DNA from 3 places in the Viridibacillus sp. NPDC096237 genome. Region 3 is predicted to be linked to each of the others. Evidence: riboswitches for the same ligand, from Rfam matches in the RefSeq annotation. Region 3 holds a riboswitch; each other region holds the start of a gene.
What was found. A riboswitch is a leader RNA that binds a small molecule or an ion and turns the genes downstream of it on or off. The one in region 3 is predicted to bind thiamine pyrophosphate.
Positions count from the first base shown of each region.

Region 1: linked by a shared signal. The riboswitch ahead of ACQKMD_RS16445 (ABC transporter substrate-binding protein) and the one ahead of thiT (energy-coupled thiamine transporter ThiT) in region 3 are both predicted to bind thiamine pyrophosphate.
Region 2: linked by a shared signal. The riboswitch ahead of tenA (thiaminase II) and the one ahead of thiT (energy-coupled thiamine transporter ThiT) in region 3 are both predicted to bind thiamine pyrophosphate.

Region 1 is NZ_JBNNTI010000034.1:11,964-18,077, forward strand. Features, by position in the region: gene ACQKMD_RS16430 (ABC transporter ATP-binding protein) at 1-731, opposite strand, end outside; gene ACQKMD_RS16435 (ABC transporter permease) at 737-1,489, opposite strand; gene ACQKMD_RS16440 (thiamine-binding protein) at 1,489-1,779, opposite strand; gene ACQKMD_RS16445 (ABC transporter substrate-binding protein) at 1,793-2,785, opposite strand; TPP riboswitch at 2,890-2,999, opposite strand; gene ACQKMD_RS16450 (hypothetical protein) at 3,497-4,960, opposite strand; gene ACQKMD_RS16455 (hypothetical protein) at 5,161-5,394, opposite strand; gene ACQKMD_RS16460 (S8 family serine peptidase) at 5,558-6,114, opposite strand, start outside.
Region 2 is NZ_JBNNTI010000010.1:83,040-89,153, forward strand. Features, by position in the region: gene ACQKMD_RS08420 (1,4-dihydroxy-2-naphthoate polyprenyltransferase) at 1-740, shown strand, start outside; gene thiW (energy coupling factor transporter S component ThiW) at 806-1,297, opposite strand; gene thiE (thiamine phosphate synthase) at 1,294-1,947, opposite strand; gene thiD (bifunctional hydroxymethylpyrimidine kinase/phosphomethylpyrimidine kinase) at 1,940-2,776, opposite strand; gene thiM (hydroxyethylthiazole kinase) at 2,773-3,582, opposite strand; gene tenA (thiaminase II) at 3,582-4,271, opposite strand; TPP riboswitch at 4,369-4,473, opposite strand; gene ACQKMD_RS08450 (MATE family efflux transporter) at 4,644-6,014, shown strand.
Region 3 is NZ_JBNNTI010000004.1:43,776-49,889, reverse strand. Features, by position in the region: gene ACQKMD_RS04845 (hypothetical protein) at 1-115, opposite strand, end outside; gene ACQKMD_RS04840 (hypothetical protein) at 358-501, opposite strand; partial or broken gene ACQKMD_RS04835 (M20/M25/M40 family metallo-hydrolase) at 858-1,034, opposite strand; TPP riboswitch at 1,162-1,267, shown strand; gene thiT (energy-coupled thiamine transporter ThiT) at 1,403-1,963, shown strand; gene map (type I methionyl aminopeptidase) at 2,169-2,921, shown strand; gene ACQKMD_RS04820 (tryptophan-rich sensory protein) at 2,978-3,706, opposite strand; gene ACQKMD_RS04815 (polyphosphate kinase 2 family protein) at 3,949-4,698, shown strand; gene ACQKMD_RS04810 (M3 family oligoendopeptidase) at 4,761-6,114, shown strand, end outside.

The sequences.
Region 1 (6,114 bases), on a different contig from region 3:
ATTTCATCCTTCAACATATTAAAAAGTTTCTGTTTGAGTTGGAAGAATTCATTTGAATTTATGAGGCTCTCTTCTCTCGGCCTTACAAAAGGAACTTTTATCTCTTCTTTTATAGTAGCAGGGCGCTTCGTTAGTATATAAATTCGATCCGCTAAAAAAATTGCTTCTTCAATACTATGGGTGACAAATAGTACGGATTTTCGATTCTCTTCCCATACAGAAAGGAGCCATTTTTGCATTTCAATTCTTGTAAATTCATCTAAAGCTGAAAATGGTTCATCTAGACATAATAATTTTTGTTTACTGAGTAACGCTCTTATAAAAGCCACTCGTTGCTTCATACCACCTGATAATTCTATTGGGTAGGCATTCTGAAAATCTCGTAATCCAACTTTCTCTAGCCATGCACTCGCTTCTTCGTAATTTGGTTTACCGGATAACTCTTGCATAAGTACGACATTTTCTATGACAGTTCTCCAAGGGAACAGTGAAGGTTGCTGAGGCATATAGCCGATTAACCCTTTTTGGCCATGAATGATTTTGTCATTTAAAGAAAGAGTCCCTTCATCTGGTGTAGCAATTCCTCCAATTAAGTTGAAAATCGTGCTCTTGCCACTCCCAGAAGGTCCGAGTAATGCAACAAATTCACCATCTTCTACATGTATGGAAATATCATGTAAAACTTGAGTTGTTCCATAAGCCTTTTCAATATGATCCATTTTAAGTAACATTGAATTCACCTCTCTAGTTTGCCTTTAATTACTCTTCTTTCAATCAACCGTAGCAAACCAAATACGAGGACACTTAAAAGCATGATGGTGAAAATAGCTACAAACACACGATCTGTACGGAACGAAGACTGAGATAAAGTCATGTATACACCAATCCCCTTTTTGGCACCTAACCATTCAGATATAACTGCCCCCATGACACTATAAGTCGCTGCGATTTTCAGCCCAGAAAATAATGTAGGAAGTGAATGTGGTAATTCTAGCTTCCAAAATAATTGGCTTTTCGATGCTCCAGCCATTTCCATATAGTATTTGAGCTCTGGAGCTGTATTTTTAAAGCCATCTAAGGCAGCTACAACTATTGGGAAAAAGCAGACTAAACCTATAATGATCAGTTTTGGCAATAAACCAAAGCCGAACCAAATAATTAGAAGAGGTGCTAAAACAATGATTGGAATATTTTGCGATAGAATAAGTAACGGATATACAAGCTTTTGAACTTTCGGCAACATATGTAGAGATACCGCTATGATAAACCCTACAAAGCTTCCAATTGTAAGTCCTAAAATCGCTAACTGAGTTGTAGCAAAAATATCAGTTGAAAATGTAGGGATCGCTTTGACTGCTTCAGAAAAAATAGCTGTCGGAGCAGGTAGCAACCAGCCCGGAACTTCTTTTAATCTAACTACTAGTTCCCAACAACATAAAATGAAAAGGAGCAGAAAAATCGCTCCTCCTTTTTCACGAATCCATTTCATTATTTGTATTTCTCCGTTAAAGTCCCAAGTGTGATACCCGTTGGTTGATAAAGTATTTTCACTTGTGTAATAACATTTACGCTACCAAGTTCGATCATTTTTTCGTTCATTTTTTGGATAATTTCTAGTAGTTCAGAAAGTTCACCTTCCATTGTTGTTTCAAGTGGATGTACTTCATAGTTCACACCAGCATCGTCGATAATTTTGATCGCTGCATCTACAAAAGGAATAACATCCTCGTATGTTTTTGTTTTTGGAATGATTTGTACACTGATTAATGAATTAGCCATTTCTTTCTCCTCCTTATTGTGGTAAAAATTCGTTTGTGAACGCTTTTTCAGGATCGAATTTTCCTTCTAATACGTTATTTTCACTCATCCATTTTGCATAGTTCTCCCAAATTTCAAGCTTCTGCTCTCCCCATTGTTTTGCATCATCTTGATATTTGTCAGCTAGCCATTTTTGGCTCTCCTTAACTAGTTCTGCATCTAATTCTGGGGCCTCTTTTAGTAAGATATCAGCAGCGGCTTCTGGATCTTTTATAGCAAATTCATATCCTTTCGAAGTTGCTTTAGTGAATGCTTTCACCGTTTCTGGATTGCTCTGTATCATTTTTTCGTTAGTTGTTAGGACCGGAGTGTAGTAATCTAGTTTGTCACTATAGTCTGTTAAGTAGAGCATATTTAATTTTTCTCCACGCAGTTCCGCTTCAACACCTGTCCATGCGTAGTAAATCCATGCAAAATCTACATCTTTTTTGACCATTGTAAAGAAGTCAGCATCTCCAGCATTAATAATGTCTAGCTTCTTACTATCTGCTTTTTCGATTTTCATAAGAGAATCGAGCACTGCCTTTTCGATTGGGGAACCCCATCCACCGTAAGTTTTACCTTCAAAATCTTTTGGTGATTTAATATTTTTGTCTATCGGGGATGCGAACCCAGATGTATTATGCTGAATAATCGCTGCGATTGACACCAGTGGAACTCCTTGAACTCTTGCTTGTGTAATCGATTCTTGCGCTGAAATACCGAATTCGGCTTTACCTGAAGCTATTAGTTGAGCTGCTCCTGTTTCACCTGGTTGAATTATTTCTACATCTAATCCTTGCTCTTTAAAAAAATCTTGTTCTTGCGCTACATACAACCCTGTATGATTTGTATTTGGTGTCCAATCTAAAACTACAGTTACTTTTGTTAATGCATTTTTTGAATCTTTTTCATTTCCTTTTGACTCATTTGATTGGCAACCTATTAAAGCCAATAATGCTACAATGAGCAACATACATTTTTTCATTTCCCTTGCCTCCATCTATATTATTTTGACAAGTTCCATGCAAAAAGAAAAACGCCCGGAACTATTCCGGACGTTAACATACATTCTAAAATACAATGATACTCAAGATTTTAGCTGATGTTCCCTCCGCTGGTGTTAACCAGATCAGGTTCTAAGGGTCAGCATCTATCGGATACATTCTCAGCTGGCAACACCAGCCCCCCCACATTCTTGCACATATGAACTTAACTTTCTCACCTATTATATCAAAAAAACAAAAGAATCCAATATTTATTTGGAAGTGATGGCTGTGAATTGGTGGATTGGTGGATTGTTGCGCTATTTGAGGTGATTGTTGCGTTAATTCTGGTGATTGTTGCGCTATCTTGCTTGATTGTTGCACTAACTCGAGTGATTGTTGCGCTAACTCACTCCATTGTTATTTAGCAGAATATTCACGTCTTCTGTACTCTCTAATATCAAAAAAACAAAAGTTTCCAATATTTATTTGGAAGTGATGGCTATGGATTAGTGGATTGTTGCGCTATTTGAGGTGATTGTTGCGTTAATTCTGGTGATTGTTGCGTTATCTTGCTTCATTGTTGTACTAACTCGAGTGATTGTTGCACTAACTCACTCCATTGTTATTTAGCAGAATATTCACGTCTTCTGTACTCTCAAAATTACTATTTGTTTTATTAATAGATGAAGATGTATTAACATAAATACCAATTACTTCGCCAGCAAATCTTCACCGAAAATCGATACGGTTTGGCGATCTGGAACGAATTCATGTCCATTCCATTTCAATACAGTTTCCACATATCCTAATCCGTCGGCATGGTATCTACCCGCGATTTCTTGATAAGCCAAAAATTCGTAGTTGCCATCTCTAGCATAATCAATAGGATAGAGTCCGCCAATCGGATCAACCCAGCCTTGAATTGGTTCTTTAAGGGTACCATCTATATTATAAATTTCAGACAAATATTCTTTTCCTTTATACGTTAAATCTAAGATATATTTTTTCTTTGGATAGGAGCTAGTAACGCTCACTTTGTAATGATCCAGATAATTAACTTCGTATTTTGAAAGTTCATTATATGCTTCCGAGTCAAATACTTGGCTCATTTGTCCATTCACATATGTAAATATATACGCAAATATTATGCCACCACTTCCGCCTGAATCTATGACTACCAATATGTCATCTACATGATCTCCTGTATAATCCCCGAGCGATATGGTGGGGTTATAACCCGCATTTTCTTTCAATGGAATTTGTTCGTAAAAATTTGTTTTTTCATTAAAAATCACAAGGGTAATATTCTTCAAATATGGACTTCCTGCGGTTTTCTCACCAGTAAGAAGAATTGTATCAATTAAGCCATCACCCGTAACATCGCCACTTTTTTTATCTATGACGGTTTGAGCCATCACATGATGTTGCTTCAACTTATACATAATTTGTTTTCTTTTTTCTAGTAGAGTTTCTTTAGATGGGTATGGTGCATTAAATGACAGCGTTTTATCAAGTGAAATGAGCGCCTGTTCTAAATCTCCTGATTTCATTTGAGCATCCGCTAAATAATACCAATAAAAAGGATAGTCATTATTCTTCAATAGATTCTTATAATATTCTTCTACCTTTTTAAAATAATATGGGTAAACATCCATTGCCTTTACAAGGCTATTTCCATTAAAACGATAGACAGCTATTTTATATGCCTCACCCGTATCGTGAACCCATATTGCTAACTCATATTTACCATCCGAACCTTTAGTACTCGGCATATCCTCTACTTGTAATTTACTATAGACCATATTATTTGTGTGTATATGGACAAAACCTTTATTTGTCCATTGTAGTAGATCTAATTTGGACCATATACTACCTATTTGCCAACCTACAATTAAGGTATTCACACTTGTATTGATGAGTGGTACAGCTACTAAATTCGTTATTCCATATCCGCTTCCTTTGATGTCTGCTATTGGAATCCACTGATTATTGTTGTTTTTTAATATCATAATATAATTTTGACCTTGATGGTTGTATGCTCCTATTAGCTCTTCTTTATGATCCCCATCTATATCTGCTAGTAGTATTGCCTGCCTTTTCTCAGGTTGTTGCAATTCTAAAATAGTTGCAGTTGGAGGCAAAAATCCCCTCAGTATATTTGTATATTCCTCCAATATTCACCCCACCTTTTAATCTATTATATGCATGCTTCGTTTAGATGATTTGCATCTCCCTTGCGCTTTAAATGTGTTTGTTTTACCTTTGGAGCATAATAATATCCCCTGACTCAATAGAATCAGGGGATGCTTTGTAGTCATTTAATTTGTGTGAAATTTAAGTGTATGTGTGCGACTATACTCGTTCTATTTTTTTATTACCAACGGTGACCGTGTTGAATAGGGTGCCACGGATGCCACGGACTCCATGGCTGCCATTGTTGCCAAGGACTCCAGGGATTCCATGGTTGCCATTGATTCCACTGATTCCATTGATGACCTGGATGCCAGTTTTGACCCATGTTCCAATTGTTACCTTGATTCCAATGCTGCCCTCGCCAAAAATTAGAACTTTCGCGTTGCCACTGTCCTCCATGCAGAGGTTGAACCATTCAATTTCACTCCTTTTCCATTCATTCTTTATAGGATATGTATTAGGGCATAAGTTGGTCCGTAATAGTAAATAAAAAAGGCTTTTTTCCTTTTATATTTTCTGTAAGACATTAAAACCCCCTTTCCTCATAATAGAAAAGGGGGTTCATTACTCAATAGCGTTTATTTCTCAACATTGATATACAGCTTACCCTTCGCTTCTTGACGCGTTTCATTTTTGAAATTGTCAACAGCTTTTACTTCGATTACTGCTCCTTTTGCTACTGTTCCTGATGGTACTGTCCAATAGCCTACGTAATGACCATCTGCTTGTTCAGACATAGGTAGTTCAGTTGCATTTTGCACTGGATTATTAACGTTCGTTAATGGCATATGAATTACAAAAGTAGCTTTCAACCCTGGAGCACTATCAAATTCGATTTTAACGCTTTTACCTGTTTCTAAAGTAAGGTCTTCTACTGGTGTTAAGTTTTCAATGACAGGTGCATCGTAATTTGCTGTTACGCTAATTTTCTTTGTTTCTTTATTATTTGCTTTATCACTAGCTACTACTTTGATTTCATTTACACCATTGTCGAGAAGAATGCGTTTTGAATATTTTCCGTCGACTACTGGTGCGTCTTTTCCATTTACACGAACCCAATCTAGATTTGCATCATCAACAGTACCTTCAACTGTTACTGACTCACGATTTGTTTTATCTCCATCTAGAGGACTTT
Region 2 (6,114 bases), on a different contig from region 3:
AGATCGCAACAAATTTATTCAATGAATACTATGATTTCAAACGTGGATTAGATACAGCTGATTCTGTAGGAATTGGTGGCGCGCTTGTACGTCACGGTACTAAACCTTCTACAGTGCTAGCTTTTGCACTAGCATTATATGGAGTCGCTGTTGTACTCGGCGTTTATATTTGTATGAGTAGTAGCTGGTGGCTTGTTGCAATTGGTGCAGTGGGTATGGCAATCGGTTATTTATATACTGGTGGTCCTTACCCAATTGCTTATACACCGTTTGGAGAGCTATTTGCAGGTCTTAGTATGGGGATTGGATTTGTATTAATTTCATACTTTATACAAGCTGGAACAGTCAGTATGACAAGTCTTTTAGTATCGATTCCAATGGGTATATTAGTTGGGGGCATTAATATGTCAAACAACATTCGTGACATTAAGGAAGATACAATTGGTGGACGTAAAACATTAGCAATTCTTTTAGGACGTGAAAAGGCCGTGAATTTACTTGCATTTTCATTTATTGTGTCTTATGTATGGATAATCGTACTGATTATTATAGGTACTGTTAGCCCGTGGTTACTTGTTGTATTAATAAGTGTTCCAAAACCATTACAGGCAATTAAGGCATTTAAAGAGGGCGTAAATAATCCCCCTAAGCAGGGAATTGCGATGAAATCAACTGCATTGACAAATACATTCTTTGGATTTTTATTGTCAGTGGGACTAGTATTAAGTTATTTAACTTAATTGATGAAATGAAAAAACTGTCTAACAATCAAATGAGATTGTAGACAGTTTTTTTGTGAATATATTTAGTGCTTTTGCAATTGATGGGCAAATTTCGTTTCCTTTAGTCTGACTGCTATGATGCAACCAAGCAGAGCACCGCTGGCACTTGAGACAAAAAATACTGGCATAAAGAATAGAGCGGTGAATGAAGTACCCATTATTATTTTGACATATGGTACAGCAATCAATGAAGCAATTATACCAGTACCAAATATTTCTCCTACAGCGGTTAGCCATACTTTTCCGTAATACTTGTAGAGCATTCCTGCTAAAAAAGCGCCTATCATACCACCAGGAAAAGCTAGTAAGGAACCAGTGCCGGTTATTACTCGAACAAGTCCAGTAAGAAATGCAATAAGAACAGCTGGTCCAGGTCCTAGCATTACAGCAGCTAAGACATTTACAGCGTGTTGAACTGGATAAGCACGTGCAATGCCTGCTGGAAATGATACAAAAACAGAACCTGCAACGGCAATAGCGACAAACAAGGCTATTGTCGTTTTGCGTGAAGTCATGATATTTTCGCTACCTGTTGCAAGACATGTAGTAGTTGCCGTGTAGCTACAAAAGGTTCTTCATGTGTTGCGATAGTAGAGATGAGTGAAATGCCATCTGCTCCTGCTCTGATAACTGTTTGGCAATTATCAATTGTAATGCCACCAATACCAACAATCGGTAAAGTGGGGTACTTAGTGACTGTTTGTTCAATTAAAGTCGTACCAGCAGGGGACTTCGCATCCGCTTTAGAGGTGGTAGCGTAAATTGGACCAATGCCAACGTAATCAGCGCGTGCGGCAATAGCTGCAGTAACCTCTGCTAATGAATGTGTAGAGACTCCTAATATTTTCTCCGCCCCAATCTTTTCCCGAACTGCATTAGCACTAGCGTCATCTTGGCCAACATGTACGCCATCTGCATCTAAAGCAATTGCTAAGTTTACATCATCATTGACAATGAAGGGTACATTATGTTTTTTACATAGAGCTTGGCATGATTTAGCAAAAACTATCTTATCTTCGCCAATAAGAGCGTTTTCTCCTTTTTCTCTAAATTGAAAGAAGGTGATACCGCCGCGTAGAGCTTCTTCTAACACGATGAGTGGATCACGTTCTCCGACATTTTGACTTCCCATAATGAAATATAGTTGAAGTTGTTCTCTATTCAATGATTATAACTTCCTTTCGTGTCTTTTCTGAAAGCTCACGATAAGCCCAATGATTCGTCGGTCCATGGCCAGCACCCAATTGTTGTCCATTCGCTATAGCAGCTTGGATAAAATATTTCGCATCAATCACTGCATCCGAAGCGGTAAAGCCTTGAGCTAAGCGGGCTGCTATAGCAGCTGAAAATGTACAACCAGTGCCATGTGTGTCTTTCGTATGGATTCTTTCAGATCGCATAATGAAACGTTCGCCGTTTGCTGTTAAAAATAAATCTTCAGCATAACTTTTTGTATCACGGTGTCCACCCTTTAGGACAACGGCTTTAGCGCCCATTGTAATTAACTTCCTGGCAGCATTCTCTACATCATTATCTGATACAATCGTTAAACCTGTAAGCACTTCAGCCTCAGGAATATTAGGTGTAATAATGGTTGCAAGTGGTAGAAGCTCAGTTTTTAGAGTGTGTACTGCCTCATTTAATAAAAGTGAAGCCCCGCCTTTAGCAATCATGACGGGATCAATAACGAGCGGTGGTTGATCATAATCTTTTAATGTATCTGCTACATCGTGGATGATTTCTGCTGAAAAAAGCATACCTGTTTTAATAGCGCCCACCGGAAAGTCGTCGAGTATAGCTTTGATTTGGCTTACTACATTTTTAACTCCAACGGGATAAACGTCATGAACACCCAAAGTATTTTGTGAAGTTATAGCTGTAATCGCTGAAGTACCGAACGCACCAAGCTCTTGAAATGTTTTTAAATCTGCTTGAATTCCAGCACCACCACCGCTATCAGACCCTGCAATTGTCATAACAACGTTTCTTGTCATAATTGAACACCTTCATTTTCTACAATTATTATGTTGTCACGTAAATCTCCTGAACTAATAGAATATAAGTTGTTAATTAATTCAACTGCAAAAGTGCCAGGAGCAGCCGCTGTTTGTGCTGCCTTTTCTCCAACTTGTTTGTAAAATGATAGCGCACTCGCGGCTGCTTGCAAATGTTGTCCCTTTGAAACAGCAAGAAATGCACCAGTCACTGCGCTAAGTAAGCACCCAGAGCCTGTAATTAGTGGCATAAAGTCATGTCCACCTTCAATTTGAATTGTCGTTTGACCATCAGTTACCGTATCCTTAACCCCAGTGACTGCAACGATACAGTTATTTCGATTGGCAACTTCTTTAGCAATTAGTTGTACATCTATTTGCCCTTCGCCAGCATCGGCTCCTCTTGATTGCCATTCGACATTACCGATTGCAGCAAGTTCTCCTAAATTACAGCGAATAGCTGTAACTTTGATTTCCTTTAAAATAGTTGTCACCGATTGCATACGAAACTCACTAGCACCTACGCCAACTGGATCAAGGACAACCGGAATATTCTTTTTGTTGGCACTTTTGCCCGCTTCAATGATAGAAGATACAGTTCCTTGATCAAGTGTACCGATGTTAAGAACTGTACAGTCCGCTAGGGTAGCCATTTCAGCTACTTCTTCAATTCCTTCCGCCATCATAGGTGAAGCACCAAGTGCGAGGAGACCATTTGCTTGGAAATTGGCAACAACAATATTTGCAATATTGTGGATTAGCGGTTTTTCAACACGCAGCTTTTCTAGTAAATAATTTTTGTACATTATTTAGTAAGCTCCTTTTCGTATTGCCCAATTGTCCATTGTTGTTTCGTCCACGCCATTTCCCAAAAGTGCCATTCATAATAACTACTTTTACGGAAATGTTCTTTTAGCTGCTGAATGCGTGTAGGAGGTAAATCTTTAGCAAGGTCATTCATGCGATTAATTTGTTCCTCTACCAATTCTCCGAACCATTCAGATCCATATGTTTGAATCCATTTATCATAAATAGGATGATTAGGTTGTGAATCTTTTAGACGTTCCCCAATTTCATAGTAAAGCCAGTAACAAGGAAGTAGTGCAGCTAGAGTGTCGGCTAAATCACCGTTATTTGCTGTACGATACATATGAGAAACATATTCGTAAGCTGTTGGTGCTGGCTCAAATGATGCGAATTCTTCATCCGTGATTTCTAACATAGTAAAAAATTGCTCATGAAGTGACATTTCTGCAATACATGTTGATTCAGCATGTTTGGCAAAACGTTGTGTAGTATGTAAATCATTTGCCTTTACGGCTCCTAGTGCTTGCACTTTTGCGAAATGGGTTAAGTAATAAGCATCTTGTTGTACGTAATATTGGAAAATATCGAGTGGTAATGTACCTGCCGCAAGTGATTTTACAAATGGATGATGAAAGCTACCTTCCCATAAATCATTGCATTCTAGTCTTACTTCTTCACAAAATGTCATCTCTATGCACCCCAAGTTTTTTGTATTTTGAAAACAAAAAGCCGCCTCCTGATCTGTGTCAGTAGGCGGCAGACAATCATTTTCAATGAAACAAAATAGAATGATAGCGCCACTTCCCTCCGCTGGTATGAGCCAGATCAGGTTCCAAGGGTCCACAGTACTCTGCGTCTCAGCCAATTATATGACTCCCCTAGTGGTTAAAAAGCGATTTAGTTTTCAACAACAATATAACATAAACAATGGAATTAGCAAGGTGTAAATTAACCATAGTAAATAGATTGTAATAAATGGCATTATGACATAGCTATGAGCTTATTTCTATGTTAAGATACAACCTATCTCAATTTTTAAATTAGAAAGTAAGGTGAGCGGATGGACGTAACTGCAACAGCGAAGGGGCCAGAAGAGAAATTGAATTTATTTCATTTAACATGGCCGATATTTTTAGAAGTATTTCTATTTATGTTGATGGGGCTCGCTGATACATTTATGTTGAGCGCATTGTCAGATGATGCAGTATCAGGCGTCGGTGCCGCTAATCAATATATTCATATAGCAATATTGATTTTAGAAGTAATAGGAAATGGTGCATCGATTGTTGTTGCTCAATATTTAGGGTCTAAGCGTTATTTGGAAGCATCCAAAATTACAGCATTAGCTGTTTCGTTGAATTTAGTTATTGGCCTAATAATGAGTGTCGCTTTTGTTATTTTCTCAAAAAATATTATGATTGCAATGAATTTACAAGGTGATGTTCTTGAGTATGCTAGTAAATATTTATTTATTGTTGGAGGAGCTATTTTCCTACAAGCAATCATTAATTCATTAGCAGCGATTATTCGCGTGCATGGTTGGACGAAACAGACGATGTATGTGTCACTTGGAATGAATATCTTTCACGTGATAGGGAACTATGTTTTAATCTTTGGTAAATTGGGCTTTCCTGAACTAGGTGTGCAAGGTGCGGCCATTTCATCAGTTGTCAGTCGTATTTTGGCTCTATTAGTATTCTTTTGGTTATTGTATCAAGCACTAGATGTACGTATTAAATTGCAATACTACGTGTCATTATCAAAAGAATATATCAGTAAGATTTTGCAAATTGGTCTTCCCTCTGCATTTGAGCAGGTGATGTACCAAGGCTGTCAAATTGTCTTCTTATATTATGTGACGTATTTAGGAACAGAGTCACTAGCAGCTCGGCAATATGCGTATAATATTTCAATGTTCACCTATTTATTTGCCATAGCGATTGGAACGGGTACCGCAATAATGGTTGGTCGTTATGTTGGCGCTAATGAAAAGGATGCGGCTTATAAACAATTGTGGATTAGTTTGAAATGGGCGATATTATTTACAATAGTGATGGTCGCAGTAGTCGTTATTTTCCGCTATCCATTAATGCGTCTCTTTACTGATAATCCAGAGGTTATCAAAATAGGTGCGGCAGTGTTAGTGTGCAGCATTTTGCTAGAAACAGGGCGCACATTTAATATTACAATTATTAACTCGTTACGAGCATCAGGTGACGCTAAATATCCGTTAGTCATCGGTTTTTTCTCGATGGTTTGTATGAGCTTACCACTTGGTTATTTGTTTGTATTCCAATTAGATATGGGTTTAGTAGGCGTGTGGTTAGCAATTGCGGCAGATGAATGGTTCCGAGCTATCCTAGTTTTCTTTAGATGGAAAAGTCGCCGTTGGGAAAGATATGCTCTCGTTTCACCTGACAAAACGAAATAGTTTGATTGGATATTGTATATAGTTTGTAGTGAGAGAAAAGACGTTAGCATATTGATGCTAGCGCTTTTTTTATGGATTTTTGATGAGAGGGGTTAGCGCC
Region 3 (6,114 bases):
TAAAGAAAATAAAGAAACCAATAATTGAGGGGATAATAAGTAATAAGTGTGATATGAATGCTCGTTTAGCATGGTGTTTTACATCCGAATCAGTACTTACAAAATAAACAATCACTGGCAAAAGAAATCCTGCAAAAAATATACTGAAATAACATAATGCAGATAATACTCGATTATTATCCAGCACAAGCACCTCCATTCATATTATTATTTACGCTACAGCGCCCAAAAAGATTCAACTTAATGCATGTCTTTTTATTATATCTGCGAAATGGTATATAGATTATATAGATGAAATACTGATATATTCAGAAGGACCATGCCAATCTGCTCCGTCTGGTCCGAATTTGATTGCTGCTACGCCATCTGCTGCATAAAATCTAGTATCAGTAGAGCCGTTTGTCCAACTAGCATGGCCTTCTTGTCACAAACTTCAGCATTTGTTGTAACTGCAAGGAGCAATACTGTGAATAATGATTTCAACTTGGATTGTTTCGTCATCGAGAAATTTTTTTAATATCTTTTAGAATACCTTCTGCTAATTGTCCACGCATCGGAAATCGTAACGTACATTGCACGGATCTGGGACGATATTAAAACGTTCTTCTGCTTGTATTGTAGCCAAATTAATCGATGGAGAGTCATAAAAAGCAATACGGGCATTTTTATTGGTGATTCTAGCAGTTTTGAGTGGAAGTGCATGGCTTGTAAAATAGCATTTATCCCATCCAAAGTGCGACTACCATTGTGATGCTTTACTTTTGAATTAAAGTTCGAATTGTAAAATGCCTTTTGCTTGTAATCCAATTTGCAGACGTGTCGGTTCACCATAAATAACAAATTGGCCATTATCCCCATTAGGAGTTAAGCCATCCTAATGTATTTTCACCTCCAGTTTCTTCGTCTGTCACCAGATGGAGTTGAAGGCGTCTAGGCAGCTTATCAGCTGATTTAGATAGCTCAACAAAGCTGACTATCATCGCCGCCGCAACTCCGGCTTTCATATCAGTAGCTCCACGCCCGTATAAAAGGTCATCATCTACAGTGGGAAATTATATTTGTTTTTGGCAGAGAGTTCTTTAACATTTTAGAGTAATCTATTGAAAAATAAGAATCGTTTGAGTACAATAGGGGAGTTCGATAATTACAATTAAATGATGTATTTACCACAAGGGGAGCCGAAATGGTCGGCTGAGAGTGAACCCAAAGTTCTAACCCTTTGAACCTGTAAGTTAATGCTTGCGTAGGAATGTGGATAGAAATCGACATATAACCGATGTCAGGACCTGTCCTGATGTCGTTTTTTTGTTGCCGAAAGTTTTACTATCTAGAGCTCATTTACAAATGAGATACGTTTTAGGTCTTGTGTGTTCTACATCAGAACTACGGGAGGATGTTTATTGTGAATAAAAAGAGATTATTGTTTTTAATCGAGATTGCAATTTTTGCTACAATCGGTTTAATTTTGGATCAGTTGTCATTTAAGCTATGGGCTCAAGGTGGTTCTATAAGTCTTGTTATGGTACCGATTGTATTAATGGCATTTCGTTGGGGTGTATCAGGTGGTTTGATTACGGGATTTTTAGTTGGTTTATTGCAAGTGTCGATGGGTGCCTCAATTTTTACACCTGTTCAAGGATTTATCGATTATTTTATAGCATTTACTGTAGTCGGTTTAGCTGGTGTTGTGAGACATCTAGTGTTTGCGGCAAGTAAGCAATTAAACAAAAAAGAAATCACTTTGTATATTGTACTAGGTACTACTCTTGGAGGGTTATTGAGATATGTGGCACATACTACAGCAGGGGTTGTATTCTTTAGTAAATATGCAGGTGATCAAAATGTTTATTTGTATTCTATAATTTATAATGGTACGTATATGTTGCCAGCTACTATACTAACAGCCGTTGTAGCGGTATTATTATTTACTTCAGCACCTCGTTTATTACAACAAAAAAATTGATACAAAAAAGAGGATTCCTTATAGATGGAGTCCTCTTTTAGTACTTTCAGTAACAAAATTTCATATATTAATATAAGAACTAAACGAAACTTTTCTAAATATATAGACATTTGAAATGGAGAGATACTCGAATTTCATGTTCTTCATTTTGCGAAAAAAGTGTTATAGTAGAGAGTAGACATATGAGAAGAAGGGATCGTATAAAATGATAGCTATAACTCAAGAGGAAATTGCAGCATTGAAAAAAGCTGGACGTGTAATGGCCCAAATCCGTGAAACGATGAAGGCTGCAACAAAGCCAGGAATTACAACAAAAGAATTAGATGAAATTGGTGGCCGTTTATTTGAAGAAAATGGAGCCGTTTCAGGACCTAAAAGTGAATATGATTTTCCGGGATATACATGTATAAGTGTGAACGAACAAGTTGCACACGGCATTCCAGGGAACCTTACATTAAAAGAGGGAGACCTTATTAATATCGATGTTTCAGGTCATGTTGATGGCTACTTTGCAGATACAGGTGTGTCATTTGTTGTAGGTGGTGGATCTTATCCAGAAATCGATAAACTTTGCCAAGTTGCAGAAAGTGCATTTGATCGTGCGATGACGAAAGTAAAACCAGGTGCCCGTTTAAATCAAATCGGTAAAGCTGTAGAACGTGAAGCGAAAGCAAATGGCTTAGCGGTTATTATGAACTTAACTGGGCATGGCATTGGGCGTTCACTTCATGAAGATCCACAACATGTATTGAACTATTTTGATGCATGGGATCGTACAATTTTAAAAGAAGGAATGGTTTTAGCTGTTGAACCGTTCATCTCACAAAAAGCAGAACACATCGTTGAGTCAGGTGATGGTTGGACATTTATAACGCCTGATAAATCACTAGTTGCACAATATGAACATACAATCATCGTAACAGATGGTGAACCGATTATTACAACTAAATTAGATTAAAATATTGAAAAGGCCTCCCTTGAAATTTCATCAAGGAAGGCCTTTTTGTTATACAGTTATTTAGAAGGCTTTTGTTTTTTTATAAATAATATTCCTGCCAATAAGACACCACTTAAAAAAAGGGCAGCAGTCGTTACGAGTAATTCCTCAAATCCATTTTTTATCGCAACTCCAATATAAGCCCAAATGAAGACGGTAGGAAAGTTAATATCGAAATAGTGGAAACGCATATGAAGTGCAATAGCGGTACCTAGAGTGAGCATAATAACAGCCCATAAAGGATCACTTAATCCTAAGCCACTCCAATGGTTATACGTTAGTACGAAAGCGATATTTTTTATTGTTGCTACGCAAATCCAAGCAAAGTAAATAGAGATCGGTATGCGTTTTGACCATGCTTGTTCATCGTTACTATATGAGAAATATAGAAGTGCTAGACAAGCTAATAATAATAGCATTACGATAACTGAAATTTGGAAGTAGTTATAATGCCACAGGAAAATCCAAAAAATATTAAGTAATGAACTGGCTGTAAATAACAGCGTTTGTTGAATAGATATCGTGTTCTCTCTCTGGTAATTGTACCAATGTTTGTAAATCCAGTAAGCTAAAATTATGTATATAAAGCCCCAAATACTAAAAACATATCGTGCTGGAGTGAAAAGAACCGTATAACTTTCGGAGATGTCGCCAGTAGTTTGACCGTTTAGTGGAAGAATATTAGCAGCTAAGTTTACAGTTACCATTGCAATATAAGCAATAGTAATAATTAGTAATCTCCCCAATAAAATCTCCTCCTTCATGTTGAGATTAATATAAAATCCTAAATTTCGTTGCAGTCTGAAGTAGAAAAATATCTTGTTAGCAATTGCGTAAATATACAAATAATCACTACCAATTATAGTGCGTATGTATAAAGTATACATTTGATTAGTTAGAACAACAAATATCATTTCAGAACAATTTGCTGTAAAATACTACTATAAAAGTAAAAGGAGTGTTTAAAGTGAGTAAACGCATTGAAGATATGAAATTAGACAAACATCTAAACGATAAGCCTTCCTACAAAAAGGAACTAAAAAAACTACAATTTGAATTGTTAAATATTCAACAGTTCTTATTCAATCATGATATTGGGCTCGTATTAGCATTTGAAGGAATGGACGCAGCTGGTAAAGGTGGCGCCATTAAACGTTTAACACAACGACTGGATCCTCGTGGATATATCGTTCATCCAATTGCCGCACCGCAACCCTTCGAGCTGAAATATAACTATCTACATCGCTTTTGGACGCGCCTACCTTACAAAGGCCAAATTGGTATTTTTGATCGTACATGGTACGGACGTGTACTAGTAGAACGTATTGAAGGCTTTGCTAAAAAAGAAGAATGGCAACGTGCCTACGAAGAAATTAACCAATTTGAAAAACTACTTACAGATGATAACTATATCGTAGCAAAATTCTGGATTCAAGTGTCAAATGAAGAACAATTAAATCGATTTAAAGAACGACAAGAAAATCCTTATAAAAAATGGAAGCTAACGGATGAAGATTGGCGAAATCGTGACAAATGGCCAATTTATGTTGAGGCAGCAAATGATATGTTTGAGAAGACTGATAAACCACAAGCACCATGGATTTTAATATCAGGTGATGATAAAAAATACGCACGTATTCAAGTTCTAAAAGAAGTAATCGCACATGTTACAAAGGAATGTGAACTTAGAGGTTTACAAATTACTGATCCATTAGAAACTATTAGCGAAGAAGTATAACTATTTCGTGTCTAGAAGCATTATACTAATATGTAATCTATTTTAGTAATGGAGGCTTGAATATGACAAAACAACAATATCCAGAAGTATGGGATTTAGAGTCTATATTTGCTGGGGGTAGCAATTCAAAAGAGCTAAGAGTACAGTTAGACGAAATTCCAGTTGAATTAGAAATATTACAAAAAGCCGTTTCAAGTATTATAGTAGAAGATGCAAGATCCATTTTAGATGTTCTAGAATTAATGAAAGAAGTATATGTTAATATAGGGCAAATTGGTTCATTTATCTCGTGTTTACAAGCACAAGATATGACAGACAAAAAAGCTTCCCTATTGCGAGGCGAAATTTCATCACTAGCTGCAAGTTTTGCACCAATTAAATTGCAATTTCAGCAAGTGCTAAGTGGTATAGAAGAAAAAATATGGACAGCGCTACTAGCTACTGAAGAGCTATCACAATTCAAATTCACCTTAAATGAATGGCGAGATGAAACTAAATTAAAACTTTCTGAGCAAGAAGAGAACATAATTTCTGCATTAAAGGTTGATGGTTATAATGCTTGGGGAGAAATGTATGATCTATTGATTAGTGATATTAAAATTCCTTTTATAATTGATGGTGAAGAAAAAGAACTATCTGTAGGTCAAGCAAATAACTTAAGTTCACATCCGGATGCGGCAGTACGTCAAGCTGCTTATGAAGCTCTTGAAAAAACATGGACTGAAAAAGAGGAATTCTTTGCAAAAACGTTGAATCATATAGCAGGGTTCCGGTTAGCTACATACAAAAAAAGAGGTTGGGATTCGGTATTACAAGAGCCACTTCAAACTAACCGTATGCAGCCTAAAACAATTGATGCTATGTGGGGTGCAATTATAGATCATAAAGCACCTTTCGCAGAATATTTAAAGCGTAAAGCAGAGCTATTAAATACGAGTACAATAGATTGGTTCAACTTAGATGCTCCAATTACTGCATCAACTGAGACGATTTCTTATCAAGAAGGCGCAGCATTTGTTATCAAAAATTTCGGACGATTTGGCAAAAAGCTAGAAGCCTTTGCTACAAATGCAATTGAAAATGGCTGGGTTGAAGCTGAAAACCGCCCAAATAAACGTCCGGGTGGATTTTGTACCGGATTACCATTAACGAAGGAATCGCGTATTTTCATGACTTATAGTGGTACTATGTCTAATGTTGCAACATTAGCACATGAACTTGGTCATGCATTCCATTCGTATGCATTACGTCCTATTCATACTTTGAATACTAGCTATGCAATGGGTGTGGCAGAAACAGCTTCTACATTTGCTGAAATGATTGTTGCAGATGCAGCTGTTCAAGAAGCAAAATCAGAAGATGAAAAAATAGCATTACTTGAAGATAAAATTCAACGCAGTGTAGCATTTTTCATGA